3 regions of the Pseudomonas sp. 2835 genome follow, and region 2 is predicted to be linked to each of the others. Evidence: predicted binding sites of a transcription regulator. Region 2 holds the regulator's gene; each other region holds the start of a gene.
The links. The regulator FliA, encoded in region 2, starts transcription of late flagellar genes. The targets are predictions, from matches to a motif close to CTAAAGTTTNNNNNNNNNNNGCCGNTAA.
Positions count from the first base shown of each region.

Region 1: ABIE20_RS08665 (methyl-accepting chemotaxis protein) is a predicted target of FliA. The motif match lies at 6,079-6,106, and genes of this name have one in related genera.
Region 3: motA (flagellar motor stator protein MotA) is a predicted target of FliA. The motif match lies at 4,696-4,723, and genes of this name have one in related genera.

Region 1 covers NZ_JBNDLE010000005.1:78,015-88,354, forward strand. Annotated here, with positions in the region: gene ABIE20_RS08635 (gamma-aminobutyraldehyde dehydrogenase) at 1-1,164, opposite strand, end outside; gene ABIE20_RS08640 (ABC transporter permease) at 1,183-1,989, opposite strand; gene ABIE20_RS08645 (ABC transporter permease) at 1,979-2,917, opposite strand; gene ABIE20_RS08650 (ABC transporter ATP-binding protein) at 2,919-3,959, opposite strand; gene ydcS (putative ABC transporter substrate-binding protein YdcS) at 4,032-5,183, opposite strand; gene ABIE20_RS08660 (tellurite resistance TerB family protein) at 5,336-6,055, shown strand; gene ABIE20_RS08665 (methyl-accepting chemotaxis protein) at 6,186-7,808, shown strand; gene ABIE20_RS08670 (chemotaxis protein CheW) at 7,816-8,346, shown strand; gene ABIE20_RS08675 (CheR family methyltransferase) at 8,343-9,611, shown strand; gene ABIE20_RS08680 (chemotaxis protein CheW) at 9,608-10,273, shown strand; gene ABIE20_RS08685 (hybrid sensor histidine kinase/response regulator) at 10,270-10,340, shown strand, end outside.
Region 2 covers NZ_JBNDLE010000012.1:79,807-90,146, reverse strand. Annotated here, with positions in the region: gene motD (flagellar motor protein MotD) at 1-548, opposite strand, end outside; gene ABIE20_RS18000 (flagellar motor protein) at 552-1,292, opposite strand; gene ABIE20_RS17995 (protein-glutamate methylesterase/protein-glutamine glutaminase) at 1,292-2,410, opposite strand; gene ABIE20_RS17990 (chemotaxis protein CheA) at 2,456-4,681, opposite strand; gene ABIE20_RS17985 (protein phosphatase CheZ) at 4,694-5,482, opposite strand; gene ABIE20_RS17980 (chemotaxis response regulator CheY) at 5,502-5,876, opposite strand; gene fliA (RNA polymerase sigma factor FliA) at 5,980-6,720, opposite strand; gene fleN (flagellar synthesis regulator FleN) at 6,717-7,550, opposite strand; gene flhF (flagellar biosynthesis protein FlhF) at 7,671-8,981, opposite strand; gene flhA (flagellar biosynthesis protein FlhA) at 8,993-10,340, opposite strand, start outside.
Region 3 covers NZ_JBNDLE010000018.1:763-11,102, reverse strand. Annotated here, with positions in the region: gene ABIE20_RS21475 (trimeric intracellular cation channel family protein) at 1-180, opposite strand, end outside; gene orn (oligoribonuclease) at 281-823, opposite strand; gene rsgA (small ribosomal subunit biogenesis GTPase RsgA) at 915-1,946, shown strand; gene ABIE20_RS21460 (TIR domain-containing protein) at 2,204-2,686, shown strand; gene motB (flagellar motor protein MotB) at 2,753-3,775, opposite strand; gene motA (flagellar motor stator protein MotA) at 3,779-4,630, opposite strand; gene ABIE20_RS21445 (HDOD domain-containing protein) at 4,762-6,297, shown strand; gene ABIE20_RS21440 (rhodanese-like domain-containing protein) at 6,344-7,153, shown strand; gene asd (archaetidylserine decarboxylase) at 7,163-8,026, shown strand; gene serB (phosphoserine phosphatase SerB) at 8,111-9,325, opposite strand; gene ABIE20_RS21425 (histidine kinase) at 9,461-10,340, shown strand, end outside.

The DNA.
Region 1 (10,340 bases), on a different contig from region 2:
GCGGGTCACCGAGACCACCGGCCCGAACACTTCGCGGCGCACGATTTCGTCATCCTGCTGGGCATCGGCCAGCACGGTGGGTTCGAAGAAAAAGCCGTCACCGGCCACCGCCTTGCCACCGGTGACCAGACGAATATGCGGCTGGGCAACCGCCCGTTCGACCATGGCCGCCACCCGGTCGCGGTGCTGGGCGGTGATCAGCGGGCCGAGCTCGGTGTCCGGGTCGTTCTGCAGGCCATGCTTGATGCTGGCCACGGCCTTGCCGAGCTTCTCGACGAATTTCTCGTAGATGCCGCTCTGGACATAGATGCGGCAAGCGGCCGTGCAATCCTGGCCGGCGTTGTAGAAGCCGAAGGTGCGGATGCCGTCGACGGCGGCGTCGATATCGGCGTCGTCGAAAATGATCACCGGGGCCTTGCCGCCCAGCTCCATGTGCATGCGCTTCACGCTGTCGGCGGTGCTGGCGATGATGTTGGCGCCGGTGGCAATGGAGCCGGTCAGCGACACCATGCGCACTTTCGGGTGGGTCACCAGCGGCGTGCCGACACTCGGGCCGCGGCCGAAAAGAATGTTCAGCACGCCAGCCGGCAACAGCTCGCTGGCAAGTTCTGCCAGCCGCAGTGCAGTCAGCGGCGTTTGCTCCGACGGCTTGAGCACCACGGTGTTGCCGGCGGCCAGCGCCGGGGCGATCTTCCAAGCGACCATCATCAACGGGTAGTTCCACGGCGCGATTGAGGCGACCACGCCCAGCGGGTCGCGGCGCACCATCGAAGTATGCCCCGGCAGGTATTCACCAGCGGCCGAACCGCCGAGGCAGCGGCTGGCGCCGGCAAAAAAGCGGAACACATCGGCGATGGCCGGGATTTCGTCATTGAGCGCGGCGGCGTAAGGCTTGCCGCAGTTGTCCGACTCCAGCCGGGCCAGCTCTTCGCCGTGGGCCTCGATAGCGTCGGCAAGTTTGAGCAGCACTAGCGAGCGGTCTTTGGGCGTGGTCTGCGACCAGCTGTCAAAAGCCCGGTCGGCGGCGCGCACGGCAGCATCGACCTGGGCCTCGCTGGCCTCGTTGACTTCCACCAGCACGCTGCCCAGCGCCGGGTTGAGCACCGCGTAGCCTGCGCCTTCGCCGTCCACCAGTTGGCCGTTGATCAACAGTCGGGTTTGCATGGTCCAGTCCTCCAGGAGTTATTTGCCGCTGCCGGCTACGCTTTCGCCGCCGCGGGTCAGGTAATAGGCGCCGAGGATCGGCAGCATGGTCACCAGCATCACCAGCATGGCCACCACGTTGGTGACCGGCACGTCGCGCGGCCGGCTCAACTGGTTGAGCAGCCAGATTGGCAGGGTGCGTTCGTGGCCTGCGGTAAAGGTGGTGACGATGATTTCATCGAACGACAAGGCAAAGGCCAGCATGCCGCCTGCCAGCAATGCCGAACCGAGGTTGGGCAGAACGATGTAGCGAAAGGTCTGCCAGCCGTCGGCGCCCAGGTCCATCGATGCCTCGATCAGGCTCTGCGAGGTGCGCCGCAGGCGGGCGATGACATTGTTGTAGACGATCACCACGCAGAAGGTGGCGTGACCGACGACGATGGTGAAAATACCCGGCTCTATGCCCAGGGTCTTGAATGCCGAGAGCAGGGCGATGCCGGTGATGATCCCGGGCAGGGCGATGGGCAGGATCAGCATCAGCGAAATGCTCTCCTTGCCGAAAAAGCTGCGCCGGTACAGCGCCGCCGAGGCCAGGGTGCCGAGCACCAGGGCGATCAATGTCGCCAGGCAGGCGACCTGCAGCGACAGCTTGATCGACTCCAGCACGTCCGGGCGCGCAAACGCCACGCTGAACCACTTCAGGGTCAAGCCCTGGGGCGGAAAGCTGAAGGCGGCATCCTCGGTGTTGAAGGCATAAAGAAAGATGATCAGGATCGGGAAGTGCAGGAACACCAGCCCGCCCCAGGCCGCCAGGCGCAGGCCGATCGAGGCGCGGTCAGAGTGCATCGAAGGCCCCCAGGCGTTTGACCATGGACAGGTACACGGCGATCAGCACGATTGGCACCAGGGTAAAGGCCGCGGCCATGGGCATGTTGCCGATGGCGCCTTGCTGGGCGTAGACCATGCTGCCGATGAAGTAGCCGGGCGGGCCGACCAGTTGCGGGACGATGAAATCGCCCAGGGTCAGCGAGAAGGTGAAGATCGAGCCTGCGGCGATGCCCGGCACCGACAGCGGCAGGATCATCTGCATGAAGGTCTGCCGCGGGCGCGCGCCAAGGTCCGCTGAGGCTTGCAGCAACGACGGCGGCAGGCGCTCCAGCGAAGCCTGGATCGGCAGGATCATGAACGGCAGCCAGATGTACACGAACACCAGGAAGCGCCCCAGGTGCGAGGTCGACAGGGTGCTGCCGCCCACCCCGGGAATACCGAGGATGAACTGCAACACCGGTCCCAGGTTGAGCTGCTGGACGAACCACTGGGCGACGCCACCCTTGGCCAGCAGCAAGGTCCAGGCGTAGGCCTTGACGATGTAGCTGGCCCACATCGGCATCATCACCGCGATATAGAAGAACGCCTTGGTTTTGCCGCTGGTGTAGCGGGCCATGTAGTAGGCGATGGGAAAAGCCAGCACGGCGCTGGCCAGCGACACGGCGATGGCCATGCCCAGGGTGCGCAGGATGATGTCGAAGTTCGACGGGTTGAACAGCGCGGCGAAGTTGCCCAGGGTCAGGTCGGGGGTGACCGCCATGGTGAAGTCGTCGAAGGTGTAGAAACCCTGCCACAGCAGGCTCAGCAGCGACCCCAGGTAAATCGCGCCGAACCAGATCAGCGGCGGCACCAGCAGCAGTGCCAGGTACAGGTTGGGGCGCCGGTAGAGCAGGGTGGAGAAGCGCCGCATGGCGCTCGGCGCGCGGCTTGCCAGGGCCTGGGCCATCTCAGCGGCCCTCGCCGGGCATGGTTTCCTGCAGCGCCGTCATCGCCTCGCGGGCCCAGCGCGCCTGCAGGCGCTGGCCGGGCTGCCAGGGCGCGGCGTGTTCCTGCCACTGGTTGTTGGCCTGGCTGATGCTCAGCAGTTGGCCGTTGTCCAGTTGCAGTTCGTAGCGGGTGGCGCTGCCCTGGTACTGGATATCGTGGAGCAGGCCGCTGACCTGGATTTCGTCGCTGGCCGGCGGCTGGTCGCCAAGGCGGATGTGTTCCGGACGGATCGAGAACGGCAGCTGGCTGCCATTGAGTTGCTGCGCCAGGGCGCCGCGCAGCACGTTAGAGGTGCCGACGAACTCGGCGACGAAAGTGGTCGCCGGCTTCATGTACAGGTTGCGTGGAGTGTCGACCTGCTCGATGCGGCCGCGGTTGAACACCGCGACGCGGTCCGACATCGACAGCGCCTCGGTCTGGTCATGGGTGACAAAGATGAAGGTGATGCCCAGTTGGCGCTGCAGTTTTTTCAGTTCGCCCTGCATCTGTTCGCGCAGTTTCAGGTCCAGCGCTCCCAGCGGTTCATCGAGCAGCAGCACCCGCGGACGGTTGACCAGCGCCCGCGCCAGGGCCACGCGCTGGCGCTGGCCGCCAGACAGTTGCACCGGCTTGCGCTGGCCATAGCCGGCCAGGGCAACCATGGCCAGGGCTTCTTCGGCGCGGGCATGGCGTTCGGCCTTGGCCACGCCCTTGACCTTGAGGCCATAGGCGACGTTGTCGCGTACGTTCATGTGTGGGAACAGCGCGTAGTCCTGGAACACCGTGTTGACGTCGCGTTGGTAGGGCGGCAACCCCGCCGCCTCTTCACCGTGGATATGGATCGACCCGGCACTGGGGTGCTCGAAGCCTGCGATCAGGCGCAGGCAGGTGGTCTTGCCCGAACCCGAAGGCCCGAGCATCGAGAAAAACTCGCCGTCGTGGATGTCGACCGATACCTGGTCAACGGCCCTGACCTCGCCAAAGGTGCGCGAGACATTGGTGAACTGCACTGCAAGGGTCATGGTGCGAAGCTCCAGCAAGAGGGAGCAAGCCCGTGTTTTCAGGTGGGAGCGGGCTTGCCCCGCGATAGGGCCCTAGCGGCCGCCCATGATCGCAATATAGTCCTGGGTCCAGCGGCTATAGGGCACGAACTTGCCGCCTTCAGCCTGCGGGGTCTTCCAGAAGGCGATCTTGTCGAACTGGTCGAAACCATTGGTCTTGCAGCCCTCGGCACCGAGCAGTTCGCTGCCGGTGCAAGCCGCCGGCACCGCTGGCAGTGAGCCGAACCAGGCCGCTACGTCACCCTGGACCTTGGGCTGCAGCGACCAGTCCATCCACTTGTAGGCGCAGTTGGGGTGCTTGGCCTCGCTGTGCAGCATGGTGGTGTCGGCCCAGCCGGTGGCACCTTCCTTGGGAATGGTCGAGGCCACCGGCTGCTTGTCGGCTTGCAGGCCATTGACCATGTAGCCCCAGGAGCTGGAGGCGACTACGCCTTCGTTCTTGACGTCACTCATCTGCACTGTGGCGTCGTGCCAGTAGCGGTGGATCAGCGGCTGTTGCTGGCGCAGCAGGTCGAGCACCGCCTTGTATTGGGTTTCGTTCAGTTCGTAGGGGTTCTGGATGCCCAGTTCGGGCTTGGCCGATTTCAGGTACAGCGCCGCATCGGCGATGTAGATCGGCCCGTCGTAGGCCTGCACCCGGCCTTTGTTGGGCTTGCCGTCGGGCAGATCCTGGGGCTCGAACACCACCCCCCAGCTGCTGGGCGCCTGCTTGAATACATTGGTGTTGTACAGCAGCACGTTCGGGCCCCACTGGTACGGCGTGCCGTACACCTGCTGGTTGACCACGTACCAGGCGCCGTCCTTGAGCCGTGGGTCGAGGTTCTTCCAGTTGGGGATCAGCGCCGTGTTGATCGGCTGTACGCGCTTGCCGGCGATCAGCCGCAGCGAGGCGTCACCGGAGGCGGTGACCAGGTCGTAACCGCCCTTGGTCATCAGGCTGACCATCTCGTCAGAGGTGGCGGCGGTCTTGACGCTGACTTTGCAGCCGGTGTCTTTCTCGAAGCCGGTCACCCAGTCGTAGGCCTTGTCGCTTTCACCGCGCTCGATGTAACCCGGCCAGGCAACGATATCCAGCTGGCCTTCGCCGGCGCCCACGGCTTTCAAGGGTTCGGCGCCCTGCAGGCTGGCGCTGGCCAGCAGGGCGGTGCTCAGGGCGCAGAGCGTGGCGGTCTTGTGCACGAACATGGTGTTCCCTCTTGTTGGAATTATCTCGGGGCGGTGAAAGTGCAGGTATAGCTGGTTTAAGCGTAGGCAACATCTGGAAGCAAATGCATTCAGCTTCGCTTCAGCCAGCGGCAGTACTCTTTGGGCTTCTTTCCTCCCCATGGAGATGCCCCATGAACACCCGTGGCTTGCTCGATCAACTGCTCAAATCCGGCCAGGACCTGCTGCAGAACCAGGGCGGCAAAAGCCCCGCCGGCAAATCCGGCGGCCTTGGCGACCTGCTCGGCGGCAAGGGCGGTGGTGGCCTGGGCAGCCTGCTCTCAGGTGCCGGTGGCGGTGCCCTGGCGGCAGGGGCGATGGGCTTGCTGCTGGGCAACAAAAAGGCTCGCAAGTACGGCGGCAAGGCCCTGACCTACGGCGGCCTGGCGGCCCTCGGGGTGATCGCCTACAAGGCCTACGGCAACTGGCAGGCCAAGCAGGGCGCCGCCGTACAGGGCGAGCCGCAAACCCTCGACCGCCTGCCGCCGGCCCAGGTCGAGCAGCACAGCCAGGCGATCCTCAAGGCGCTGGTGGCGGCGGCCAAGTCCGATGGTCATGTCGATGAACGCGAGCGGGCGCTGATTGAGGGCGAATTCGTCAAGCTGTCCAGCGACCAGGAGCTGCAACACTGGCTGCACGCCGAGCTGAACAAACCGCTGGACCCGGCCGATGTCGCCCGCGCCGCCAGCACCCCGGAAATGGCCGCCGAAATGTACATTGCCAGTGTCATGCTGGTAGACGAAGAACATTTCATGGAGCGTGCCTACCTGGACGAACTGGCGCGCCAGCTCAAGCTTGATCCGGCGCTCAAGAGCGAGCTGGAAAACCAGGTAAAGATTGCCGCCAGTCAATGAAACCGGGCTAATGGCCAGTATCTAGCCCGTTTGGCCCGATCCAGCCGTTAAGTCAGCCGCAAATGCGCGCAGCCGCTGGGCTATACTCTGCCCATTTTTCCTGCTCGCGTAGAACACTTGAGGGCTGACTGTGAAAAACTGGACCTTGCGCCAACGGATCCTGGCGAGCTTCGCCGTGATTATCGCCATCATGTCGCTGATGGTGGTCGCCGCCTATTCGCGACTGGTGGCCATAGAATCCGGCGAGGAAGCGGTGCGAACCGACAGCATCCCCGGGGTTTACTACAGCTCCATGATCCGCAGCGCCTGGGTCGACAGCTATGTACTGACCCAGCAACTGGTGGGCCTGAGCGACCACCGCGAGATCACCTCGGCCGACATGGAGCTGTACAAGGGCTTTGAAGAGCGCCTCAAGCAGCACATGGCCAGCTACCAGGAGACCATTCGCGAGAAGGACGACCAGGCCAGCTTCGACCAGTTCGGACAGCTCGAAGCCGCCTACCTGAAAGCGGTGGATACCGTACTGGAAGCCTACCGCAAGAAGGATTACCCCGAGGCACAGCGCCTGCTCGCCGAGGTGCTGACCCCGGCCTGGGTCGATGGCCGCAAGCACTTGAACGGGGTGATCGAGCGCAACCGTCACTCGGCCGAATCCGCCACCGACTCCATCGTCAGCGCCGTGGCCACGGCCAAGTTCAGCATGATCGTCTCGCTGCTGCTGGCCATCGTTGCCGCGACCATCTGCGGCCTGGTGCTGATGCGGGCCATCACCGCACCGATGCAGCGTATCGTCCATGCCCTGGACAAGCTCAGCGGCGGCGACCTCAGCGTGCGCCTGAACCTGGACCGCAAGGACGAGTTCGGCGCGGTCGAAACCGGCTTCAACGAAATGATGGGCGAACTGACCAACCTGGTGTCCCAGGCCCAGCGTTCGTCGGTGCAGGTCACTACCTCGGTGACCGAGATCGCCGCCACCTCCAAGCAGCAACAGGCTACCGCTACCGAAACCGCCGCCACTACCACTGAAATCGGCGCCACTTCGCGGGAAATCGCCGCGACTTCCCGCGACCTGGTCCGGACCATGACCGAAGTCACCTCGGCCGCCGACCAGGCCTCGATCCTTGCCGGCTCCGGCCAGCAGGGCCTGGCGCGCATGGAAGAAACCATGCACCAGGTGATGGGCGCAGCCGACCTGGTCAACAACAAACTGGCGATCCTCAACGAGAAGGCCGGCAACATCAACCAGGTGGTGGTGACCATCGTCAAGGTCGCCGACCAGACCAACCTGCTCTCGCTCAACGCCGCCATCGAGGCGGAAAAAGCCGGTGAGTACGGCCGTGGTTTCGCCGTGGTCGCCACCGAAGTGCGGCGCCTGGCCGACCAGACCGCCGTTGCTACCTACGACATCGAGCAGATGGTTCGCGAGATCCAGTCGGCGGTGTCGGCCGGGGTCATGGGCATGGACAAGTTCTCCGAGGAAGTGCGCCGCGGCATGTTCGAGGTGCAGCAGGTTGGCGAGCAGCTGACTCAGATCATTCACCAGGTCCAGGCCCTGGCGCCGCGGGTGCTGATGGTCAATGAAGGCATGCAGGCCCAGGCCACCGGCGCCGAACAGATCAACCACGCCCTGGCGCAGTTGGGCGATGCCAGCAGCCAGACGGTCGAATCGCTGCGCCAGGCCAGCTTTGCCATCGACGAACTGAGCCAGGTGGCCACCGGCCTGCGTGGCGGCGTGTCGCGGTTCAAAGTCTGACCTGCCGATGAACGACCTACAGCCTCGCCGCAACCAGGATGCGGCCTCCCACGGCACCTTGTACCTGGTGTTTCGCATCGGCGACCAGCGCTTTGCCCTGGACGCCCATGAAGTCGCCGAGGTGCTGCCGCGCCTGCCGCTCAAGCCCATCGCCCAGACCCCGGCCTGGGTGGCCGGGGTGCTGGCGCATCGCGGCGCGCTGGTGCCGGTGATTGACGTCGGCGCCTTGAGTTTCGGCCTGCCGGCGCCGGTGCGCACCAGCACGCGCCTGGTACTGGTGCACTACCGTGCCGACCCGTTGCGCCCACACTTGCTGCTGGGGCTGATCCTCGAACAGGCCACCGATACCCTGCGTTGCGAGCCCGCCGAGTTCCAGCCCTATGGCCTGGACAACCAGCAGGCGCCTTACCTGGGGCCGGTGCGCGAGGATGCCCACGGCCTGCTCCAGCGCATTGGCGTGCAGGACCTGCTCAGCGCCGAGGTGCGCCAGTTGCTGTTTCCGCCTGAGCTGGCGGCGAACGGCGGGGGCCTGGCATGAGCGGCGAACAGCGCTTCTTTCGTTTTTTGCAGGATCGTATTGGCCTGGACGTTGCCTCGGTCGGCGCGCCGATGGTCGAACGCGCCTTGCGTCAGCGCTGCGCGACCCTTGAAGCCCGCGACCTGGATGACTATTGGCTGCGGCTGCAGCAGTCGAGCCAGGAGCAGCAGGCGCTGATCGAAGCGGTGATCGTCCCCGAAACCTGGTTCTTCCGCTATCCGGAGTCGTTCAATGCCCTGCTGACCCTGGCGCGCAAACGCCTGGCCGAGCTGGCTGGCATGCGCCCGCTGCGGATCCTCAGCCTGCCGTGCTCGACCGGTGAAGAGCCGTACTCGATTGCCATGGCCCTGCTCGACGGCGGCTTTGCCTCTCACAGCTTTCGCGTCGACGCCATGGACATCAGCCCCAATTCCATTGGCCGCGCCGAGCAGGCGCTGTATGGGCGCAATTCGTTCCGGGGCTCGCACCTGGATTTTCGCGAGCGGCATTTCAGCGAGACTGACGAAGGCCATAGCCTTGACGAGCGGGTTCGCCAGCAGGTCAAACTGCAGGTCGGCAACGTCTTGGACCCGGCGCTAAAAGCCCGTGAAGGCAGCTACGATTTCGTGTTTTGCCGCAACTTGCTGATCTACTTTGACGTCCCCACCCAGCAGCGGGTGTTCGAGGTGCTCAAAAGTCTGATCCACGAGCAGGGCGTGCTGTTTATCGGCCCGGCCGAAGGTAGCCTGCTGGCGCGCATGGGTATGCGTCCGGTGGGCATTGCCCAGTCGTTTGCCTATGTGCGCCAGGCTGCAATGGACCCGGTGCCGCCCAGCAAGCCGCTGGCTATCCCCCTGCCGTTGACCGTGCCGGTGACGGCGGCCAGCGTGCCGCGCCCGGCGTCGGTGACGCTGCGCAAGATCCAACCGATTGCGCCTGCGCAGGCAAGGCCCGCCGCGCAGGAATCGGCCGGCGAGTTGCTGGCGCAGATCGCCCAGTTGGCCAACGCCGGCAGCAGCGCCGAAGCCCAGGCGGCTTGCGCCCGCTATTTGCAGCAGTACCCGCCCACTGCCCAGGTGTTCTACTGGCTGGGCTTGCTCAGCGACACCGCCGGGGACAGCGGCGAGGCCCTGAGCCACTACCGTAAGGCGTTGTACCTCGACCCCCAGCATCCGGAGGCGCTGGTGCACCTGGCTGCGTTGCTGGCCTCGCAAGGTGATGTCGCAGGCGCCCGGCGCCTGCAGGAGCGGGCCGCACGGCGCGCCGACCGGGAGTCTGAACAATGATGGGTGACAACGACGTGCAACTGGTCGCCAGTGACGCCGCCAGCATCGATGACTGCTGGAACCGTATTGGCGTGCATGGCGACAAGAGCTGCCCGCTGCTCGAAGAACATATTCATTGCCGCAACTGCGATGTTTACGCGGCTGCGGCGACGCGCCTGCTGGACCGCTACTCGCTGTCCCAGGAAGCTCACGAACAGAGCGAGGTGCCTGAGCAAGCCAGTAGTGGCCGCTCGCTGTTGCTGTTTCGCCTGGGCGAGGAGTGGCTGGCACTGGCTACCCGCTGCCTGGTCGAGGTCGCACCGCTGCAGCAGGTACATTCCTTGCCGCACCAGCGCTCGCGGGTGTTGCATGGCGTGGCCAATGTGCGGGGTGCGCTGGTGCCGTGCCTGTCGCTGGGCGATCTGCTTGGCCTTGAAAGCCAGGCTGCGGCGCCAATCTCGGCGCGGATCATGCCGCGCATGCTGATCATCGCCGCTGCCGGCGGCTCGGTGGTGGTCCAGGTCGATGAAGTGGACGGCATCCATGGCCTGGACCCCCGTCGCCTGGAGGCCGAGCAGGGCGAAACCCGTTTTACCGCAGCGGTGCTGCAATGGCGCGGGCGCAGTGTTCGCGTGCTGGATGAAGACCAAGTGCTGTCTGCCGTGAACCGGAGCCTGTCATGACCCCAGAGCAAATGCGCGACGCTTCGTTGCTCGAGCTGTTCAGCCTGGAGGCCGAGGCCCAGACCCA
Region 2 (10,340 bases):
GCGGTGCGGATCGGCAGGTCGTCGGTAAAGCCTTCGACGTGCACCGGGTTGGCGAACGGCTTGAGGATCTTCGCCACCTTCTCGATGATGTTGAACGCCACGTCACTGGGCATGGCGTCGCCGCTGCCGAACAGCAGCGAGGAATTGAGCTCGATCTCGACCCACAACTCGTTGCCGCGCACGGTCATCTGGTCAGATTTGATCAGGTCGCCGAAGGCGTCGCGCACGTCATCGGTAATGGTCTTGAGCGGATCGCTGCTGGTTTGCGCCAGGCCCGCATCGACCTGCTCGCTGTCCTTGATCAACGGCTCGGCCGGCTTGACGCTGAGCGGGCGCTCGTCGCCGATGGGGATCGGCTTCATGCTCCGCTCGGGGTCGTTGAACACACCGATCAGCGCCTGGGAAATGACCTTGTACTTGCCCTCGTTGATCGACGAGATCGAATACATGACCACGAAGAAGGCGAACAGCAAGGTGATGAAGTCGGCGTAGGACACCAGCCAGCGTTCGTGGTTTTCATGCTCTTCGGGTTGTCGACGGCGCGCCATGTGTTACTCCATGAAGCCCTGAAGCTTCAGCTCGATCGAGCGCGGGTTTTCGCCTTCGGCGATCGACAGCAAGCCTTCGAGGAGCATTTCCCGGTAACGCGACTGGCGCAGGGCCAGGGCCTTGAGCTTGTTGGCGATCGGCAGCAGGATCAGGTTGGCACTGGCAACGCCGTAAATGGTCGCGACGAAGGCTACGGCAATGCCGTTGCCCAGTTGCGAAGGGTCGGCAAGGTTGCCCATTACATGGATCAGGCCCATCACCGCACCGATGATACCGATGGTCGGCGCATAACCACCCATGCTCTCGAACACCTTGGCGGCCTGCACATCACGGCTTTCCTGGGTGTAGAAATCCACTTCGAGAATGCTACGGATGGCTTCCGGCTCAGCGCCGTCGACCAGCAGCTGCAGACCTTTGCGTGCGTAAGGGTCCGGCTCGGCGTCGGCGACGCCTTCCAGGCCCAGCAGGCCTTCCTTGCGCGCGGTCAGCGACCAGTTGACGACCCGGTCGATACCACCAGCCAGGTCGACCCGTGGCGGAAACAGAATCCAGCGCACGATCTGCAGCGCGCGCTTGAAGGCGCTCATCGGCGATTGCAGCAAGGCCGCCGCCAGGGTGCCGCCGAGCACGATCAAGGCCGCCGGGCCGTTGAGCAGTGCCGACAGGTGGCCGCCTTCGAGGTAGTTGCCGCCAACGATGGCGACAAAGGCCAGGATGATCCCGATAAGGCTCAAGACATCCATCAGACGCAGGCCTCGACCAGGTGCTTGCCGATCTCATCCAGGCCATACACGGCGTCTGCCAGGTTGGCTTTGACGATGGCCATGGGCATGCCGTAGATCACGCAGCTGGCTTCATCCTGGGCCCACACGGTGCTGCCACCCTGTTTGAGCAGGCGCGCACCTTCGCGGCCGTCGGCACCCATGCCGGTGAGCACCACCGAGAGCACTTTGTCGCCATAGGACTTGGCCGCCGAACCGAAGGTGATGTCCACGCACGGTTTGTAATTCAGGCGCTCGTCGCCCGGCAGGATCTTCACCGTGCCGCGGCCGTCGACCATCATCTGCTTGCCGCCAGGGGCCAGCAGGGCCAGGCCCGGGCGCAGCATGTCGCCGTCCTCGGCTTCCTTGACGCTGATCTTGCACAGTTTGTCGAGGCGCTCGGCAAACGCCTTGGTAAAGGCCGCCGGCATGTGCTGGATCAGCACGATCGGCGCCGGGAAGTTGGCCGGCAACTGGGTCAGAACCCGCTGCAGGGCAACCGGGCCGCCAGTGGAAGTACCGATGGCAACCAGCTTGTAGGGCTTGCGCTTGGGCGCCGGCGAAGCACTGGACGCTGGCGCAGCCGCTGCGCGCACAGGTGCTGCGGCGCGGGGTGCAGGCGTGCTGCCCAGGCTGCTGACGGCAGGTTGCGCGGCTGGCTGCGGCGCCGGCGCCGGGCTTGCGTAGGCACTGAAGCGACGGTTGCTGCGGGAAATGGTATGGACCTTTTCACACAGCAGTTGCTTGACCTTCTCCGGGTTGCGCGAGATGTCTTCGAAGTTTTTCGGCAGGTAATCGACCGCACCGGCATCCAGCGCGTCGAGGGTGACACGAGCGCCTTCGTGGGTCAGCGAGGAGAACATCAGCACCGGGGTCGGGCAACGCTGCATGATGTGACGCACGGCGGTGATGCCATCCATCATGGGCATTTCGTAGTCCATGGTGATGACATCGGGCTTGAGCGACAGCGCCTGATCGATCGCTTCCTTGCCGTTGGTCGCGGTACCGACGACCTGGATAGTCGGGTCCGCTGAAAGAATTTCCGAGACACGGCGGCGGAAGAAACCGGAATCATCCACCACCAGGACCTTGACTGCCATAAACACTCCATTAGGGGGCGCGGCATGTGAGCCGCGCCACCAGAATCAAATACGCCGGGCGGCGTAACGCTTGAGCATGCTCGGTACGTCGAGGATCAGCGCAATGCGCCCGTCACCGGTAATGGTGGCGCCCGACATGCCCGGGGTGCCCTGGAGCATCTTGCCCAGCGGCTTGATGACCACTTCTTCCTGGCCCACCAGTTGATCGACGACGAAGCCGATCCGCTGGGTACCCACCGAAAGGATCACCACATGGCCCTCGCGCTGCTCTTCATGAGCGGCCGAGCTGACCAGCCAGCGCTTGAGGTAGAACAGCGGCAAGGCTTTGTCGCGCACGATCACCACTTCCTGGCCGTCGACCACGTTGGTACGCGACAGGTCGAGGTGGAAGATTTCGTTGACGTTGACCAGCGGGAAGGCGAACGCCTGGTTGCCGAGCATGACCATCAGCGTCGGCATGATCGCCAGGGTCAGCGGCACCTTGATGACGATCTTCGAGCCCTGGCCCTTGGTCGAGTAGATATTGATCGAGCCGTTGAGCTGGGAAATCTTGGTTTTCACCACGTCCATGCCCACGCCACGCCCGGACACGTCGGAAATCTCGGTCTTGGTCGAGAAGCCCGGGGCGAAGATCAGGTTGTAGCACTCGGTCTCGCTCAGGCGATCGGCGGCGTCCTTGTCCATCACCCCGCGCTTTACCGCGATGGCGCGCAGCACGTCGGCGTCCATGCCCTTGCCGTCATCGGAGATCGACAGCAGGATGTGGTCGCCTTCCTGTTCGGCCGAGAGCACCACCTTGCCGCCACGGGACTTGCCCGACGCTTCGCGCTCTTCCGGCGTCTCGACGCCATGGTCGACGGCATTGCGCACCAAGTGCACCAGCGGGTCGGCCAGGGCCTCGACGAGGTTCTTGTCGAGGTCGGTCTCTTCGCCGACCAGCTCCAGGTTGATTTCTTTCTTCAACTGCCGGGCCAGGTCGCGAACCAGGCGCGGGAAGCGCCCGAAGACCTTCTTGATCGGCTGCATGCGGGTTTTCATCACCGCGGTCTGCAGGTCGGCGGTGACCACGTCAAGGTTCGACACGGCCTTGGACATGGCTTCATCGCCGCTGTTCAGGCCCAGGCGCACCAGGCGGTTACGCACCAGCACCAGCTCGCCGACCATGTTCATGATCTCGTCGAGCCGTGCGGTGTCGACCCGTACGGTGGTTTCGGTTTCGCTGGCAGGATGCTTCTCGGCAGCCGGAGCGGCCTGGCGTGCAGGTGCCGCAGCCGGTGCTTTGGCCGCAGGGGCTGGCGCAGCAGCTGGCTTGGCGGCAGGTGCCGGGGCAAGCTTGGCCGCAGCTTTCGCGGGTGCTGCGGTGGCAGCCGGTGCGGCCGTGGCAACCGCATCGGGAACGAACTTGCCCTTGCCGTGCAGCTCGTCGAGCAGCGCTTCGAATTCATGCTCGGAGATGTGATCGCCAGACGCGGCAGGCGCAGCGGCCTCCACTGGGGCGGCAGCAGCGCCCGGCAGTGCATCGACGGCAAAGGTACCCTTGCCGTGCAACTGGTCGAGCAGCGCTTCGAATTCATCGTCGGTGATGTCGCCACTGGCGTCGCCAGCGGTGGCAGCGCCAGCTGGTACTTCAGTGGCGGCGCCGAGGTTGTCGGCGGCGAACTGGCCCTTGCCGTGCAACTGGTCAAGCAGCGACTCGAACTCGGCGTCGGTGATTTCGTCACCGGCAGGCTCGGCGACCTGGGCTTCTGCCTCGGCCTTGACCGCATTGAGCGAGTCGAGCAGTTGTTCGAATTCGGTGTCGGTAATATCCGCCTCGGCCTCGGCCGCCGGCGCTTCAACCACCTCGGGTTCAGCGGCAGGGGCTGCCACTTCGTCTTCCCCGGCAGGCTCGGCCAGGCGCGACAGCGCCGCCAGCAGCTCAGGGGTGGCCGGGGTGATGTCGCTGCGCTCGCGCACCTGGCCGAACATGCTGTTGACCGTGTCCAGGGCTTCCAGGACCACGTCCATCAGTTCGGAGTCAACGCGCCGGGCACCCTTGCGCAGGATGTCGAACACGTTTTCGGCGATATGGCAGCACTCCACCAGCTCGTTGAGCTGGAGGAAGCCGGCGCCCCCTTTTACAGTGTGAAAACCGCGAAAGATCGCATTGAGCAGGTCGGCATCATCCGGACGGCTTTCCAGCTCGACCAGTTGCTCGGACAGTTGCTCAAGAATTTCGCCGGCTTCTACCAGGAAATCCTGAAGGATTTCTTCATCGGCGCCGAAGCTCATTAAACGTGCTCCCTAAAAACCCAGACTGGACAGCAGATCGTCGACATCGTCCTGACCGGACACAACGTCTTCACGCTTATCGGCATGAATCTGCGGACCTTCACCCCGAGTCGGATGTTTTTCTTGATCTTTTTCAGCGCGCAGCTGCTGGTGGTCATGTTCGATACCGGCAAAACGGTCGACCTGACTGGCCATCAGCACGAGCTTGAGCAGATTGCTTTCTACTTCGGTGACCAGCGTCGTGACGCGTTTGATCACCTGGCCGGTCAGGTCTTGGTAGTCCTGAGCCAGAAGAATGTCATTGAGGTGGCTGGCGACCTTGCGGTTGCCCTCCTCGCTGCGCGTCAGGAAACTGTCGACACGCTTGGCCAGTTCACGAAACTCCGGTGCCGCCACTTCGCGGCGCATGAAGCGCTGCCAGTCGACGCTCAGCGCCTTGGCTTCGTCGCTCAGCTCGTTGAGTACCGGTGTGCTGGCTTCGACCAGGTCCATGGTGCGGTTGGCCGCGCCCTCGGTCAGCTTGACCACGTAGGACAGGCGCTCGGTCGCGTCAGTGATCTGCGACACTTCCTCGGCTTGCGGCATGTGCGGGTCGATCTGGAAACTGACGATCGCGCTGTGCAGCTCACGGGTGAGTTTTCCGACTTCCTGATACAGGCCAAGGTCACGGGTCTGGTTCAGCTGATGGATCAGTTGCACCGCGTCGCCGAACTTGCCTCGTTCAAGGCTGTCGACCAGTTCCCGGGCGTGTTTCTTGAGTGTCGACTCGAACTCGCCCAAGGATGATTGTGTTTGCTCCATAGCGCCCCCGTGGCGTACCTCAGCTATTGACGCGCTCGAAGATCTTTTCGATCTTTTCTTTCAGCACCTGGGCGGTGAACGGCTTGACCACATAGCCGTTGACCCCGGCCTGGGCGGCTTCGATGATCTGCTCGCGCTTGGCTTCGGCAGTCACCATCAGCACCGGCAGGTGTTTCAGACGCTCGTCGGCACGCACCTTGCGCAGCAGGTCGATACCGGACATGCCAGGCATGTTCCAGTCGGTCACCAGAAAGTCGAAATGACCGCTTTCGAGCATCGGCAGTGCAGTGTTGCCATCATCGGCTTCCTGGGTGTTGGTAAAGCCCAGATCACGCAACAGGTTCTTGATGATCCGCCGCATCGTCGAGAAGTCGTCCACGATGAGGATTTTCATGTCTTTGTTCAATTAGACCTCCAAGCAGTCTTTAACGCGTTCAGCGCGGAACGCGCATTCAATCAATTCGGCACTACATTTCACGACTGCATCGAACCTGCGTTCAACGCGCCCGCCATTCCCCCAGGCGACCACGCAAACGTGCCGCGCACTGGCTGTGCAACTGGCTGACACGCGACTCACTCACCCCCAGGACCTCACCGATCTCCTTGAGGTTGAGCTCTTCGTCGTAGTACAGCGCCAGGACCAGACGCTCGCGTTCCGGCAGGTTGGCGATGGCATCGGCCAAGGCTGCCTGAAAACGCTCGTCTTCCAGATCGCGCGAAGGCTCGAGCTGGGCACTGGCACCGTCCTCGTGCAGGCCTTCATGTTCGCCGTCCTGCAACAGGTCGTCGAAACTGAACAGGCGGCTGCCCAGGGTGTCATTCAAAATCCCGTAATAATCATCGAGACTCAATTGAAGTTCGGCAGCAACCTCGTGATCTTTAGCGTCACGGCCGGTTTTTGCTTCAATTGCACGAATCGCGTCACTGACCATGCGGGTATTGCGGTGTACCGAACGCGGTGCCCAGTCACCCTTGCGCACTTCATCGAGCATGGCGCCGCGGATGCGGATGCCGGCGTAGGTCTCGAAACTGGCCCCCTTGCTCGCGTCGTACTTGTTGGAGACTTCAAGCAGGCCGATCATCCCGGCCTGGATCAGGTCCTCCACCTGCACACTGGCCGGCAGACGTGCCAGCAAGTGGTAGGCGATGCGCTTGACCAGCGGCGCGTAACGCTCGATCAGCTCGTACTGGGCGTCACGCGAAGCCTTGCTGTACATCCGATAACCGCTGGCGTTCATAGCACCGGACCCGCACTCGTCGGTTGCACCAGGCGCTCGACGAAGAACTCCAGGTGCCCCCGTGGGTTGGCAGGCAGCGGCCAGCTATCGACCTTCTGGGCAATGGCCTTGAATGCCAGCGCGCACTTGGAACGCGGGAAGGCTTCATAGACCGCTCGCTGCTTCTGCACCGCCTTGCGCACGCATTCGTCGTAAGGCACCGCACCGACGTATTGTAAGGCGACATCGAGGAAGCGATCAGTGACCTTGGTCAACTTGGCGAACAGGTTGCGCCCCTCCTGAGGGCTCTGGGCCATGTTCGCCAGGACGCGGAAGCGGTTCATGCCGTAATCACGGTTGAGCAGCTTGATCAGGGCGTAGGCGTCGGTGATCGAAGTGGGCTCGTCGCACACCACCAGCAGCACTTCCTGGGCGGCGCGGACAAAACTGACTACCGAGTCACCGATACCCGCAGCGGTGTCGATCACCAGCACGTCGAGGTTGTCGCCGATCTCGCTGAAGGCCTGGATCAGGCCGGCGTGCTGGGCCGGGGCCAGGTGCACCATGCTCTGCGTGCCCGAGGCCGCCGGCACGATGCGCACACCGCCGGGGCCTTGCAGCAACACGTCGCGCAACTCGCAACGGCCTTCGATGACGTCGGCCAGGGTACGCTTGGGCGTCAGGCCCAGGAGCACGTCGACGTTGGCCAGACCCAGGTCGGCGTCCAGCAGCATGACCCGACGGCCAAGCTCAGCCAGCGCCAGCGACAGGTTCACTGACACGTTAGTCTTGCCGACGCCACCTTTGCCACCGGTCACGGCGATCACCTGTACGGGATGCATGCTACCCATGTTTGTTCTTTACCTTGTCTTACTTAGACCGAGGCCACATGACTGGGCTGCGCTTTCAACACCTGAAAAATGCCTGGCAGACCATTGATGTAGGTACTTTGCAACGTATTCATATTCACCTCAGCCCACGCGTTTGCCGGAGCTGTGGTAGAGATCAGCGAACATGTCGGCCATGGCCTCTTCGCTGGGCTCGTCCTGCATCTGCACGCTCACTGCGCGGCTGACCAACTGGTGCCGGCGCGGCAGGTGCAGGTCGTCAGGAATGCGCGGGCCATCGGTAAGATAGGCCACCGGCAGTTCGTGACTGATTGCCAGGCTCAATACTTCGCCGAGGCTGGCGGTTTCATCTAGCTTGGTCAGGATGCAACCGGCCAGGCCGCAGCGCTTGTAGCTGTGGTAGGCGGCGGTCAGCACCTGTTTCTGGCTGGTGGTTGCCAGTACCAGGTAATTCTTGGCCTGAATCCCGCGCCCGGCAAGGGTTTCCAGCTGCATGCGCAGCGCCGGGTCGCTGGCTTGCAAGCCAGCGGTATCAATCAGCACCACGCGCTTGCGCAGCAGCGGGTCGAGGGCTTGGGCCAGCGACTGGCCCGGATCGACGTGGGTAACCGAAACATTGAGGATCCGCCCCAGGGTCTTGAGCTGCTCCTGGGCGCCGATACGGAAGCTGTCCATGCTCACCAGGGCCAGGTTGTGCGCGCCGTACTTGAGTACATAACGCGCGGCAAGCTTGGCCAGGGTGGTGGTCTTGCCCATGCCTGCCGGACCGACCATGGCAATGACACCGCCTTCTTCGATCGGTTCGATTTCCGGCACCTGGATCATCCGCGCCAGGTGTGCCAGGAGCATGCGCCAGGCGTGACGCGGCTCCTGGATTTCGGTGGTCAGGTCGAGCAGTTCGCGGGCAATCGGCCCGGACAGACCGATACGCTGCAGGCGGCGCCAGAGGTTGGCCTGCTGCGGCTTGTTGCCCTGCAACTGGCTCCAGGCCAGCGAGCCGAGCTGCACTTCAAGCAATTCGCGCAGGCCCGACAGCTCCGAACGCATCGAGTCGAACAGACGCTGGTCAATTGGCGCGGCGGCCGGCGCGGCAGGGACTGCCGGCGCTTCGACCTGCGGGTCGACCAGCGGTTCGGAAGCGGTCAGCGGCAAGCCGGCAAACAGCTGGCGATTGGCGTCTTCGCTCTCGCTGCGGCTGCTCAGCTCGGCCTGGGCGGTGACGATGCGCGACTGGGTCTTGCGCAGTTCGTCTTCGAGCTCGACATTCGGCACCCGCGGCGCGAGGGCGGACAGTTTGTAGTCCAGCGCAGCCGTCAGCTCGACACCGCCAGCAATCCGTCGGTTGCCAATGATGGCGGCATCGGCCCCCAGCTCATCGCGAACCAGCTTCATGGCCTGACGCATATCGGCGGCGAAAAAACGCTTAACTTGCATAACCCACTACCTCAGCCGTTCGGGCCCACTGTGGCGACGATGGTAACTTGCTTGTTGTCAGGTATTTCCTGATACGCCAAAACATGCAAATTCGGTACAGCCAGGCGACCGAAGCGCGACAGCATGGCTCGTACCGGTCCTGCGACCAGGAGGATCGCCGGCTGCCCTTGCATCTCCTGACGCTGGGCGGCTTCGATCAACGAACGCTGAAGCTTTTCGGCCATGCTCGGCTCCAGAAGAACACCGTCTTCCTGGCCTTGCCCAGCCCTTTGCAAACTATTGAGCAAAATCTGTTCCAATCTTGGCTCAAGGGTGATCACAGGCAGCTCGGACTCAACGCCGACAATGCTTTGCACGATAGCGCGACACAATCCGACGCGCACCACCGCCACCAGCGCGGCGGTATCTTGACTCTTGCCCGGGTTGTTGGCGATGGCTTCGGCAATGCTGCGAATATCGCGTACCGGAACCTGCTCGGCGAGCAACGCCTGCAGCACTTTGAGCAGGCCCGACAAGGAAATGACGCCCGGCACCAGCTCCTCGGCAAGCTTGGGCGACGCCTTGGCCAGCACCTGCAGCAGCTGCTGCACTTCTTCGTGGCCGATCAGCTCATGGCAGTGCTTGTGCAGAATCTGGTTGAGGTGGGTGGCAACCACCGTACTGGCATCCACCACCGTGTAGCCCAGCGACTGCGCCTGACTGCGCTGGTTAACGTCGATCCACACCGCTTCCAGGCCAAAGGCCGGGTCGCGGGCGGCAATACCATTGAGGGTACCGAACACCTGCCCCGGGTTGATCGCAAGCTCGCGGTCCGGGTAGATCTCGGCTTCGGCCAGGATCACCCCCATCAGGGTCAAGCGGTAGGCACTGGGCGCCAGGTCGAGGTTGTCGCGAATGTGCACCGTGGGCATGAGAAAGCCCAGGTCCTGGGACAGCTTTTTGCGCACGCCCTTGATCCGCGCCAGCAACTGGCCGCCCTGGTTGCGGTCCACCAGCGGAATCAGCCGGTAGCCGACCTCAAGGCCGATCATGTCGATTGGCGTGACGTCATCCCAGCCCAGCTCCTTGGTTTCCATGGCGCGCTGTGGCGATGGCAGCAGGTCCTGCTGGCGCTGCACCTCTTCCAGGGCCTTGAGCTTGGCCTGGTTCTGCTTGCGCCACACCAGATAGGCACCGCCGGCGGCCAGCAGGCCGAGGCTCAGGAAAGCGATGTGCGGCATGCCCGGCACCAGGCCCATGACGATCATCAGGCCGGCCGACACCGCCAGGGCCTTGGGCGAATCGAACATCTGCCGGTTGATCTGCTTGCCCATGTCCTCGGAGCCCGAGGCGCGGGTAACCATGATCGCAGCCGCAGTG
Region 3 (10,340 bases), on a different contig from region 2:
GTGCTTGACCCAGGTCAGCGGGTAATGCCCCAGCAACACGTCGCGCACCGAACCACCCCCCAGGGCGGTGATGCAGGCGATCAGCACCACACCAAACCAGTCCATGCCGCGACGCCCGGCAGACAACGCGCCAGTCATGGCTTCGGCGGTGATAGCAATGAGGTAGAGCATCAACAACATGGCGCAGATCCGTGCAATGGGGCGCGCAGTCTAACCAGTTGCCACAGGCACCAAAAGGGGGCGCCGCGCGGATTGTCTGTACAAGCCGGCGGCGCTGCGATCAGAACTTGATGAAGTGCTGACGGTAGTGGCGCAGTTCGTTGATCGACTCGCGGATATCGTCCAGCGCCAGGTGGGTGCCGCCCTTCTTGAAACTGTCACGCACTTCAGGGGCCCAGCGCGCGGCCAGCTCCTTGAGGGTCGAGACGTCGAGGTTGCGGTAGTGGAAGTAGTTTTCCAGGCTGCGCATGTGGCGATAAAGGAAACGGCGGTCCTGGCAGATGCTGTTGCCACAGATCGGCGACTTGCCCTTCGGTACCCACTGTTCCAGGAAGGCGATGGTCTGTGCCTCGGCTTCGGCCATGCTGACCTTGCTGTCCTTGACCCGCTGGGTCAGCCCGGAGGCGCCGTGGGTGCGGGTGTTCCACTCGTCCATGCGCGCCAGCACTTCGTCACTGTGGTGAATGGCGATCACCGGGCCTTCGGCCAGGGTGTTGAGGTCGCTGTCGGTGACGATAGTGGCCATTTCGATAATGACGTCTTGATCCGGATCCAGACCGGTCATTTCCAGGTCGATCCAGATCAGGTTCTGTGGGTTCTGCATGATTCTGCTCCTCGGTAGGTGCGCAGTTTAGCCTAGTGGAGCGTGCTAAACTCCCCGCGGTTAAATATTGCCTCCCGAACACGGAACCTTCATGGCCAAACGCCAGCTCAATCGACGCCAGAACTGGCGCATCGAAAAAATCCAGGGTGAACGCGCTGCCCGCGCCGCCAAACGCGAACAACAGACCCTGAAGGAGCTCGAAGGCGGTGACCTCGGCCCGGAGCAAATGGGCCTGGTCATCGCTCACTTTGGCGTGCAGGTCGAAGTCGAAGCCCAGGACGGCGACGTTGCCGGCCAGGTGTTCCGTTGCCACCTGCGGGCCAACCTGCCGGCACTGGTGACCGGTGACAAGGTAGTCTGGCGCGCCGGCAACCAGGGCATTGGCGTGATCGTCGCGCAGATGCCGCGTCACACCGAGCTGTGCCGGCCCGACAGCCGCGGCCAGCTCAAGCCGGTAGCGGCCAACGTCGACCTGATCGTGATCGTCTTCGCCCCGGCCCCGGAACCCCATGCCAACCTGATCGACCGCTACCTGGTCGCGGCCGAGCATGCCGGCATCCGCCCCTTGCTGCTGCTGAACAAGGCCGACCTGATCGACGAGCAGAACGCTCCGGCGCTTAATGCATTGCTGGCGGTGTACCGCCAGCTCGGATACCCGCTGCTGGAAGTGTCGGCGCACCACGGCAACGGCATGGAGCAATTGCAGGCCCAGCTGGACGGGCATATCAGCGTGTTTGTCGGTCAGTCCGGGGTTGGCAAGTCGTCGCTGGTCAACAGCCTGCTGCCCGAGGTACAGACCCGCGTCGGCGATCTGTCGGAATGGTCCGGGCAGGGCACCCACACCACCACCACCGCCCGTCTCTACCACTTCCCTGGTGGCGGCGAGCTAATCGACTCACCGGGTATCCGTGAGTTCGGCCTGGGCCACGTCAGCCGCGCCGACGTCGAAGCGGGCTTCATCGAGTTCACCGACCTGATCGGTACCTGCCGCTTCCGCGACTGCAAGCATGACCGCGAGCCCGGTTGTGCACTGCTCAAGGCCCTGGAAGACGGCCGCGTACAGCAGCAACGGATGAACAGCTACCGCTCGATCATCGCCAGCCTGCCGCAAGACACTTACTGAAACATCTGAGGCCCGGAAACGGGCCTCAAACGGTTCAAAGTAGGACGCATCCGTAGGATTTATTACCCAGCAAAGCGGGAAGCATCTGCTTTGCTGGTCGTACCTTGCTGTGCGAAAGACTTTCGCTGATTGTCACCTTTCAAGATTCGCCGCCATGAAGCGAATCGACCCATGCCCTGCGTATGAAAGGAATCAACCATGACAATTCAGCTTTTACGCATCAATGCCACTCCCTCCAGCGTGGGAGGGCACTTCTGATGCCAGTCTTTATCAGCTATCGCCACAGCGAACGCCTGGAAGCCTTCATCATTAATGAACGGCTCAAGCTCGAAGGCATCAATACCCAACTGGACCTGTTCGACAGTGAGGCACAGCAGACTACCGACGATATCAGCGGCATCATTCGCCGCAATATCAGCCAGTGTACCCACCTGATTGCCGTGCTCGCGCCGGAAACCGCCGAGGCCTGGTGGGTGCCCTTCCAGCTTGGCGCCGCCACCCTGGTCAATCGCCGGGTAGCCTTTTACCAGTGTGGCGAGGCCACGCTGCCGGGGTATCTGGAGAAGTGGCCAACCATGAACAACCGCGAGCACATCGACCTGTACGTGCGCGCCTACCATGACGAGCAGACCTTCAAACGCGCGATCGACAGCGAAGCCTGCGAGGCCAACGCCACCAACCGCTCCAACGCCGACTTCTTCCATGCCGACCTCAAGGCCAAGATCCGCCGTGGTTTCTAGCCTGTAGCGCCAAACAAAACGCCCGTGGGCATCGCTGCGCACGGGCGTTTTGTTTAGCAAGCAGGCTTACTGCTTGTTCTCGTCCATCTTCAATACACCGTCTTCGAAGATGTTCAGCTTCTGCCGCAACTCCCGTGGCTGCATCGGCTCCGGCTCAGCCGCCGGAGCCTGCTCTGGCGTTGCCCCCGGTGCCGGCGCCGCAGCGCCAGGTTGAGCGGCATCAGGCGCAGCGGGCTGGGTTTGCTCGCCTTCGATGGTGCGCTGGGCCTTCTTGGTCAGCACGATGATGTCGATCCTGCGGTTGACCGGGTTGAGCGGATTTTGCCGGTCGAACAGCGACGACGAGGCATAACCGACCACCCGTGCCACCTGGGTATCCGGGTAGCCACCGGCGACCAGCGCGCGACGGGCGGCATTGGCACGGTTGGCCGACAGTTCCCAGTTGCCGAAGTCACCGGTACCGGAATACGGCTTGGCATCAGTATGGCCACTGATGCTGATCTTGTTCGGCACCGCCTTGATGGTGTCGGCCATGGCCAGCAGGATGTCCTCGAAATACGGCTGCAAACGCGCGCTGCCAAGGTCGAACATCGGCCGGTTCTCGGCGTCCATGATCTGGATGCGCAGGCCGTCCTGGGTGATCTCGAAGAGGATCTGGTCTTTGAACTTCTGCAGTTGCGGGTTCTCTTCGACTTTGTTCTGCAGCTCTTGCAGGAGCAACTCCAGGCGCTCGCGCTCAACCTGCTCGGCCATGCTCTCGACCGTGTTCTGGTCGATCGGGATGCTGGATTCAGGCGTTGGCTCGGACTTTTCTTCCGGGTTGATGGTCTTTTCCGGGGCGAGCTGAGGCGAACCGCCCAGGTCGATGATGTACGGCGTGCCGCTTTCGGAAAAGCCGATCGGATCCTTGAAGTAGCCGGCAATGGCGATCTTCTGCTCCGGGGTGGCCGTCGACAGCAGCCACAGCACCAGGAAGAACGCCATCATCGCCGTGGCGAAGTCGGCGAAGGCAATCTTCCAGGCACCACCGTGGTGGCCGTCGCCAAAGCGCTTGATGCGCTTGACGATAATGGGCTGATTGTTCTCCATGGCTTAGCGACCGCGAACTGCTTGTTCCAGCTCGGCGAAGCTCGGGCGGTGGGCCGGGAACAGCACCTTGCGCCCGAATTCCACGGCCAGCGATGGCGGCATGCCCGAGGCCGAAGCCACCAGCGAGGCCTTGATTGCCTCGTAGACGTTCAGCTCTTCCTTGGCGTCATGGCGCAGGGAAGTGGCCAGCGGGCCGAAGAAACCGTAGGCGGCGAGAATACCGAAGAAGGTACCGACCAGCGCCGCACCGACGTGCAGGCCGATCGACTTCTGGTCGCCATCGCCCAGCGAGGCCATGGTCACCACGATCCCCAGTACCGCGGCGACGATACCAAAGCCGGGCATGCCGTCGGCGATGCCGGTCACGGCATGGGACGGGTGCTCGAGTTCTTCCTTCATGCTCAGCAGTTCCATGTCGAACAGACCCTCGAGCTCGTGCGGGGCCATGTTGCCGGTGGACATGATGCGCAGGTAGTCACAGATGAACGCGGTCATGCGCTCGTCACCCAGTACCGCCGGGTACTTGGCGAAAATCGGGCTGGCAGCGGCGTCTTCGATATCGGCTTCGATCGCCATCATGCCTTCGCGACGGGATTTGTTGAGAATCTCGTAGACCAGGCCCAGCACCTCGATATAGAAGGTGTGGGTAAAGCGCGTGCCGAACATTTTCAGCGACTTCTTGATTACATGCATGGTCATGTAACCAGGGTTGGCCTGTAGGAACGCACCGAAAGCAGCACCACCGATGATCAGCACTTCAAAAGGCTGGATCAGGGCCGCAATCTTGCCGTGGGAAAGTACATATCCGCCGAGCACACTCGCGAATACGACGATGATGCCGATAATTTTAGCCATAGATAGAAAGCACTTACTGTCGTGGTCAGGGTCGTGAGCGGAAGTTAAAAAAACTCTTCTTCTACTTATCGGCAGAACTGCGCCAGACTATAGTCAGTCAAGGCGAAAAGCCAGTTCGGCCTACCTCCAGCATGCCTATTGAAACCATCGTACCAAGTCAAACACCAAAAACACTCGATGCCTGGGTCAAGCTCCTCGATAGCGTGCGCCTGCCGGTTCCGCTGGCCAGCTACGAACGGGTAAAAGCCGCCATCGGCGACAGCCGCCGCTCGTTGCGCGACATCGCCGAACTGATGCAGGACAGCCCCGCACTGGTGCTCAGCGTCATGCGCGAGGCCAACCACCACAGCAACACCGGCCAGGGCGAGCCGGCCGAGAGCCTGGAGATCGCCCTCAACCGCCTGGGGCTGACGCGTACCGCAGAGCTGCTGGAGCGTCTGCCGGCGCTACCGGAAGCCGAAATTGCCCCGACCTTGCGCCAGTTGCAGATGGTCAGCCAGCACGCCAGCCAGCAGGCCAACGGCCTGTTCGCCAGCCGCCTGGCGCGGCTGTGGCAGGAAATCCACTGGGGTAGCTTGCTGTTCCTGTCCCCGCTCTGGCCCCTGGCGCTGACCCACCCCAAGCTCCTTGATGAATGGGAGCTGCGCGTGGTGCACAAAGGTGAATCGGCACTGCGGGTGGAAAAAGAGCTGTTCGGTGTACGGGCCATGAGCCTGTGCAAGGCGTTGGCCGAACACTGGCGCCTGCCGGACTGGGTAACGCGTGGTTACCATTTACTTCAGGAAGAACGCCGGCTGCTGGCCCAGGCGATCCTCATCGCCCGCGACCAGGACAGCCTGCACCAGCAACAACGCCTGGACGATCAACCGAGCCTGCGCCGCTGGTTCAACCAGCCGGCCAATACCGTGCTGCTGGCCAACGGCCTGGCCCTGGCCTCACAAGTCGGCTGGACCAATCCGCATGTGCAGCGCTGGCAATTGCTGACCAGCCTGTATCTGCAAACCCCGCTGGACGATGTCCAGCAACTGGTGCACCAGCAAGCTACGATCAGCGCCCGCCATCACGCCTGCCCCGGCCTGTTCCACCCGGCCGAGGCGCTGCTCTGGCCCTGGCACCAGCAACGCCTGCATCAAGGCAAGATCGCTCCGCCAACGCCTTCGGCCCAGGCCCTGGGCGCCTGGCGCAAACTCTGCGGTGAGCTGCTGACCGAGCCCAGCCCGTTCAGCAATGCCATCCACCTGACGACTTTGGCCCGCGACGCGCTGGTCGCCTGCGGCATGCAGCGGGTGATGCTGCTGATGACCGACAAGACCCTGAGCCAGCTGCGGGTTCACCAGATTGCCGGTATTCCTGCCGAAGCGGCCAGCCTGGTATTGCCCATCGACCAGAGCAAATTGCTGCAACGCCTGCTGAGCAAAGCGGCGCAACTGCGCCTGACCCCGGAAAACCACGCGCAGTTCTCGGCCCTGCTGCCGCCCAGCCTGCGCGCCCTGTTTCGCAGCGAGCACGTGCTGCTGCGCTCGCTGTCGAGCAATGGCCGGGTGGTCATGCTGCTGGTCGCCGACCAGGGCGGCAAGCCGTTGGCGGACGTCAGCGTGCAAGCCTTCGGCAAAACCGCGCAATGCATCGAGCGGGCCCTGACCGCCTTCAGCAACCGCAGCGCCTGAGCCATGCGCTACAATCGCCCCCTCTGTTCCGCTCTGGAGACTCTGGATGACTGACTTTTCTGGCTTGCCCCTGGTTATCGAGCCGGCAGACCTGCTAACCCGCCTGGATGCGCCAGAGTTGATCCTGGTCGACCTGACCAGCCCCAACCGCTATGCCAGCGGGCATATTCCGGGAGCGCGCTTCGTCGACTTCAAGCGCACCCAGCTAGGCCAGCCTCCTGCGCCGGGCCTGTTGCCGGCCAAGGCCGACCTGGAAAAACTCTTCGCCGAGCTCGGCCATAACGCCAATGCGGTCTATGTGGTCTATGACGACGAGGGCGGCGGCTGGGCCGGGCGCTTCATCTGGTTACTGGATGTAATCGGTCACTCGCGTTACCACTACCTCAACGGCGGCGTCCACGCGTGGCCAGCGAGCAACCTCAGCACTGAAGTACCCGACGCTGCCAGCGGCACGGTCAACCTGACCCTGCACGAAGAGCCTACGGCCACCCGCGAATACCTGCAAAGCCGCCTCGGCGCTGCCGACCTGGCGATCTGGGACGCGCGCAGCCCGGCCGAATACCGCGGCGAGAAAGTTCTCGCAGCCAAGGGCGGGCACATTCCCGGCGCAGTCAATTTCGAATGGACCGCCGGCATGGACCTGAACGATCACCAGCGCATTCGCAAGGACATGCCCGAGATCCTCGAGCAGCTGGGCATCAGCAAAGACAAGGAAGTGGTCACCCACTGCCAGACTCACCACCGTTCCGGCTTTACCTACCTGGTGGCCAAGCATCTGGGCTACCCTCGGGTCAAAGCCTACGCCGGATCCTGGGGCGAATGGGGCAACCACCCCGACACCCCTGTTGAAGTTTAAGGAAACCTAATGAAATCCCGCTTGTTCATCATCAGCCAGTACCTGCTGCCCCATCACCTGCTCTCGCGCCTGGCCGGCTGCATCGCCGAATGCCGTGTGCGCTGGTTCAAGAACGCCTTCACCAGCTGGTTCGCCAAGCGCTACCAGGTGGACATGTCCCAGGCCCTGGTCGAAGACGTCACCGCCTACGAGCACTTCAACGCCTTCTTCACCCGCGCCCTCAAGCCGGGCGCGCGCCCGCTGGACGAAACCCCGGGGGCAATCCTCTGCCCGGCAGACGGCGCCGTCAGCCAGCTCGGCCCGATCGAGCACGGCCGCATCTTCCAGGCCAAGGGCCACAGTTTCAGCGCCCTCGAGCTGCTGGGAGGCGATCCGGCCAATGCCGCGCCGTTCATGGGTGGCCAGTTCGCAACCATCTACCTGTCGCCCAAGGACTACCACCGCGTGCACATGCCGCTGGCCGGCACCCTGCGCGAGATGATCTACGTGCCGGGCCGGTTGTTCTCGGTCAACCAGACCACTGCCGAAAACGTTCCGGAGCTGTTCGCCCGTAACGAGCGCGTTGTCTGCCTGTTCGACACCGAGCGCGGGCCGATGGCCGTGGTGCTGGTCGGCGCGATGATCGTCGCCTCGATCGAAACCGTCTGGGCCGGCCTGGTAACGCCACCCAAGCGTGAACTGAAGACTGTGCGCTACGACGAAGCCAGTCGTGCGCCGATCCATCTGGAAAAAGGCGCGGAGCTTGGCCGTTTCAAACTGGGTTCGACAGCTGTCGTACTGTTCGGGCCAGAGCAGGTGAAATGGGCCGAAGAGCTCGGCGCCGGCTCTGCAGTAAGCATGGGCGAGCGCCTGGCACTGCCGGCACAGGCCTGAAAATGAAAAAGCCCGCAGCGATGCGGGCTTTTTTGTACCTGTGGGAGCTGGCTTGCCAGCGATGGGCCGCAAGCAGCCATTTACTCAGACGCGACCGTCGCGATCGCGAAAACCCAGCAGGTAAAGCACACCATCGAGGCCCAGGGTCGAGATTGCCTGCTTGGCCGACTGCTTGACCAGCGGCTTGGCCCGGAACGCCACGCCCAGGCCGGCAATCGCCAGCATCGGCAGGTCGTTGGCGCCATCGCCGACGGCAATGGTCTGCTCCATCTGCAAGCCTTCCTTGCGCGCCAGCTCACCCAGCAGGTCAGCCTTGCGCTGGGCGTCGACGATCGGCTCGACCGCCACGCCGGTCACCTTGCCATCCACCACTTCCAGCTCGTTGGCGAACACGTAGTCGATGCCCAGCTTGGCTTGCAGCTGCTTGGCAAAGTAGGTGAAGCCACCGGAGAGGATGGCGGTCTTGTAACCCAGGCGCTTGAGTTCGGCGAACAGCGTTTCGGCGCCTTCGGTCAGGCGCAGCGACGCACCGATCTGGTCCAGCACGCCAACGTCCAGGTCCTTGAGCAGCGCCAGGCGCTCCTTGAAGCTGGCACGGAAATCCAGCTCGCCACGCATGGCCCGCTCGGTGATTTCCGATACCTGCTCACCGACACCGGCAGCCTTGGCCAGCTCGTCGATCACTTCGGCTTCGATCAGTGTCGAGTCCATGTCGAACACCGCCAGGCGGCGGTTGCGACGGAACAGCGAATCCTGCTGGAAGGCGATGTCGACGTTCAGCTCCTGGGCAACGCTGAGGAACTCGGCGCGCAGGGCTTGCGGATCAGCCGGCTCGCCACGTACCGAGAACTCGATGCAGCCCTTGCTCTGTTCGGCCGGTGTGTCCAGCGCGACACGGCCCGACAGGCGATCGATATGGTCGATGTTCAGCCCGTACTTGGCGGTGATCGAACTGACCCGCTGCAGTTGCTCGGCAGTCACCCGACGAGTCAGCAGGGTAACAATGTGCCGGGGCTTGCCCTGGCCTTCGACCCAATTCTGGTAGTCGGCTTCGGAAACCGGAGTAAACCGTACCTGCTGGTCGAGTTCGTTGCCCGCAAACAGGATGTTCTTGAGCACCGCGGACGCCTTCTCGGTATCCGGAATTTCGACCAGGATGCCAAAGGACAGGGTGTCGTGGATCACCGCCTGACCGATGTCGAGGATGTTCACACCACCCTGGGCCAGAACGCCGGTGATGGCCGCGGTGAGACCCGGACGGTCTTCACCGGTGATGTTAATCAGAACGATTTCGCGCAAGACGGGCTCCGACTCGTTGAAAAAAAGCGCATTCTACCGATTTTCGCTGACCATCGGGCGCAGTCGATACTTTGCCCGCCCCTGAGCGCTCGCTATACTGCGCAGCAACTTCTCCGACATAAAGAGCCGCGCTCTGTGAACCGGCCCACGCCCGTTAAGACCGACAACTTCTTCCTGCTGATCTTCCACGCCCTGCGCCAACGCCGAATACCGCTGGCGCTGCGTATCGCCTGCCATAACGTGTTCCTGGTGGCACTGGCGCTGGTGATCTACGCCTGCGTGATGGGCCTGCAGTTCAAGGAAGCCATGCATGAGCAGGCCGATGCCCTGGGGCAGAGCCTGACCACCCAGACCGCCACCTCGGCCACCGAGCTGCTGGTGTCCAACGACATCCTCAGCCTTAACGTGCTGCTCGGCAACCTGGTGAAGAACCCGCTGGTGGCCCATGCGGCGATCTACAGCGTCGACAACCGGATCCTTGCCGAAGCTGGCCAGCGCCCGAAAAACGGCCTGCTGGGCGAAGCCGAGGGCCTGTACCAGACCAAGATCACCTTCCAGGACGTGACCGCCGGACAACTGCGCATCAGCCTGGACATGAGCCAGTTCCAGCAGCCGCTGACCATCAGCCTGCAGAGCATGGGCATCCTCGCCGGTATCCTGCTGGCCCTGGCCTTGGCCATGAGCCTGCGCCTGGGTCGCTACATTTCCACGCCGCTGTTGCAACTGCGCGTCTGGCTGCGCGACATCAACGAGTTCACCCCGGCCGTCGAGCGCCAGGATGAAATCGGCGACCTGGCGCGCCAGTTGCACACCCGCCTGGCCCCGCCGCCACGGGAAATCGAGCCGGAAGAAGAAGAGTCCTTTGACGAGGATGAGGCGGAATTCGAAGTGCGTAACCTGCGCGATCCGAGCTTCGACGAACAGCCTGCCGTGACCAAGCCGGTGAAGCCGGTAAAAACCGTAGCGGACGACGACAGCGATGATGCCTTCGCCAACCTGCTCGACGAAGACGACA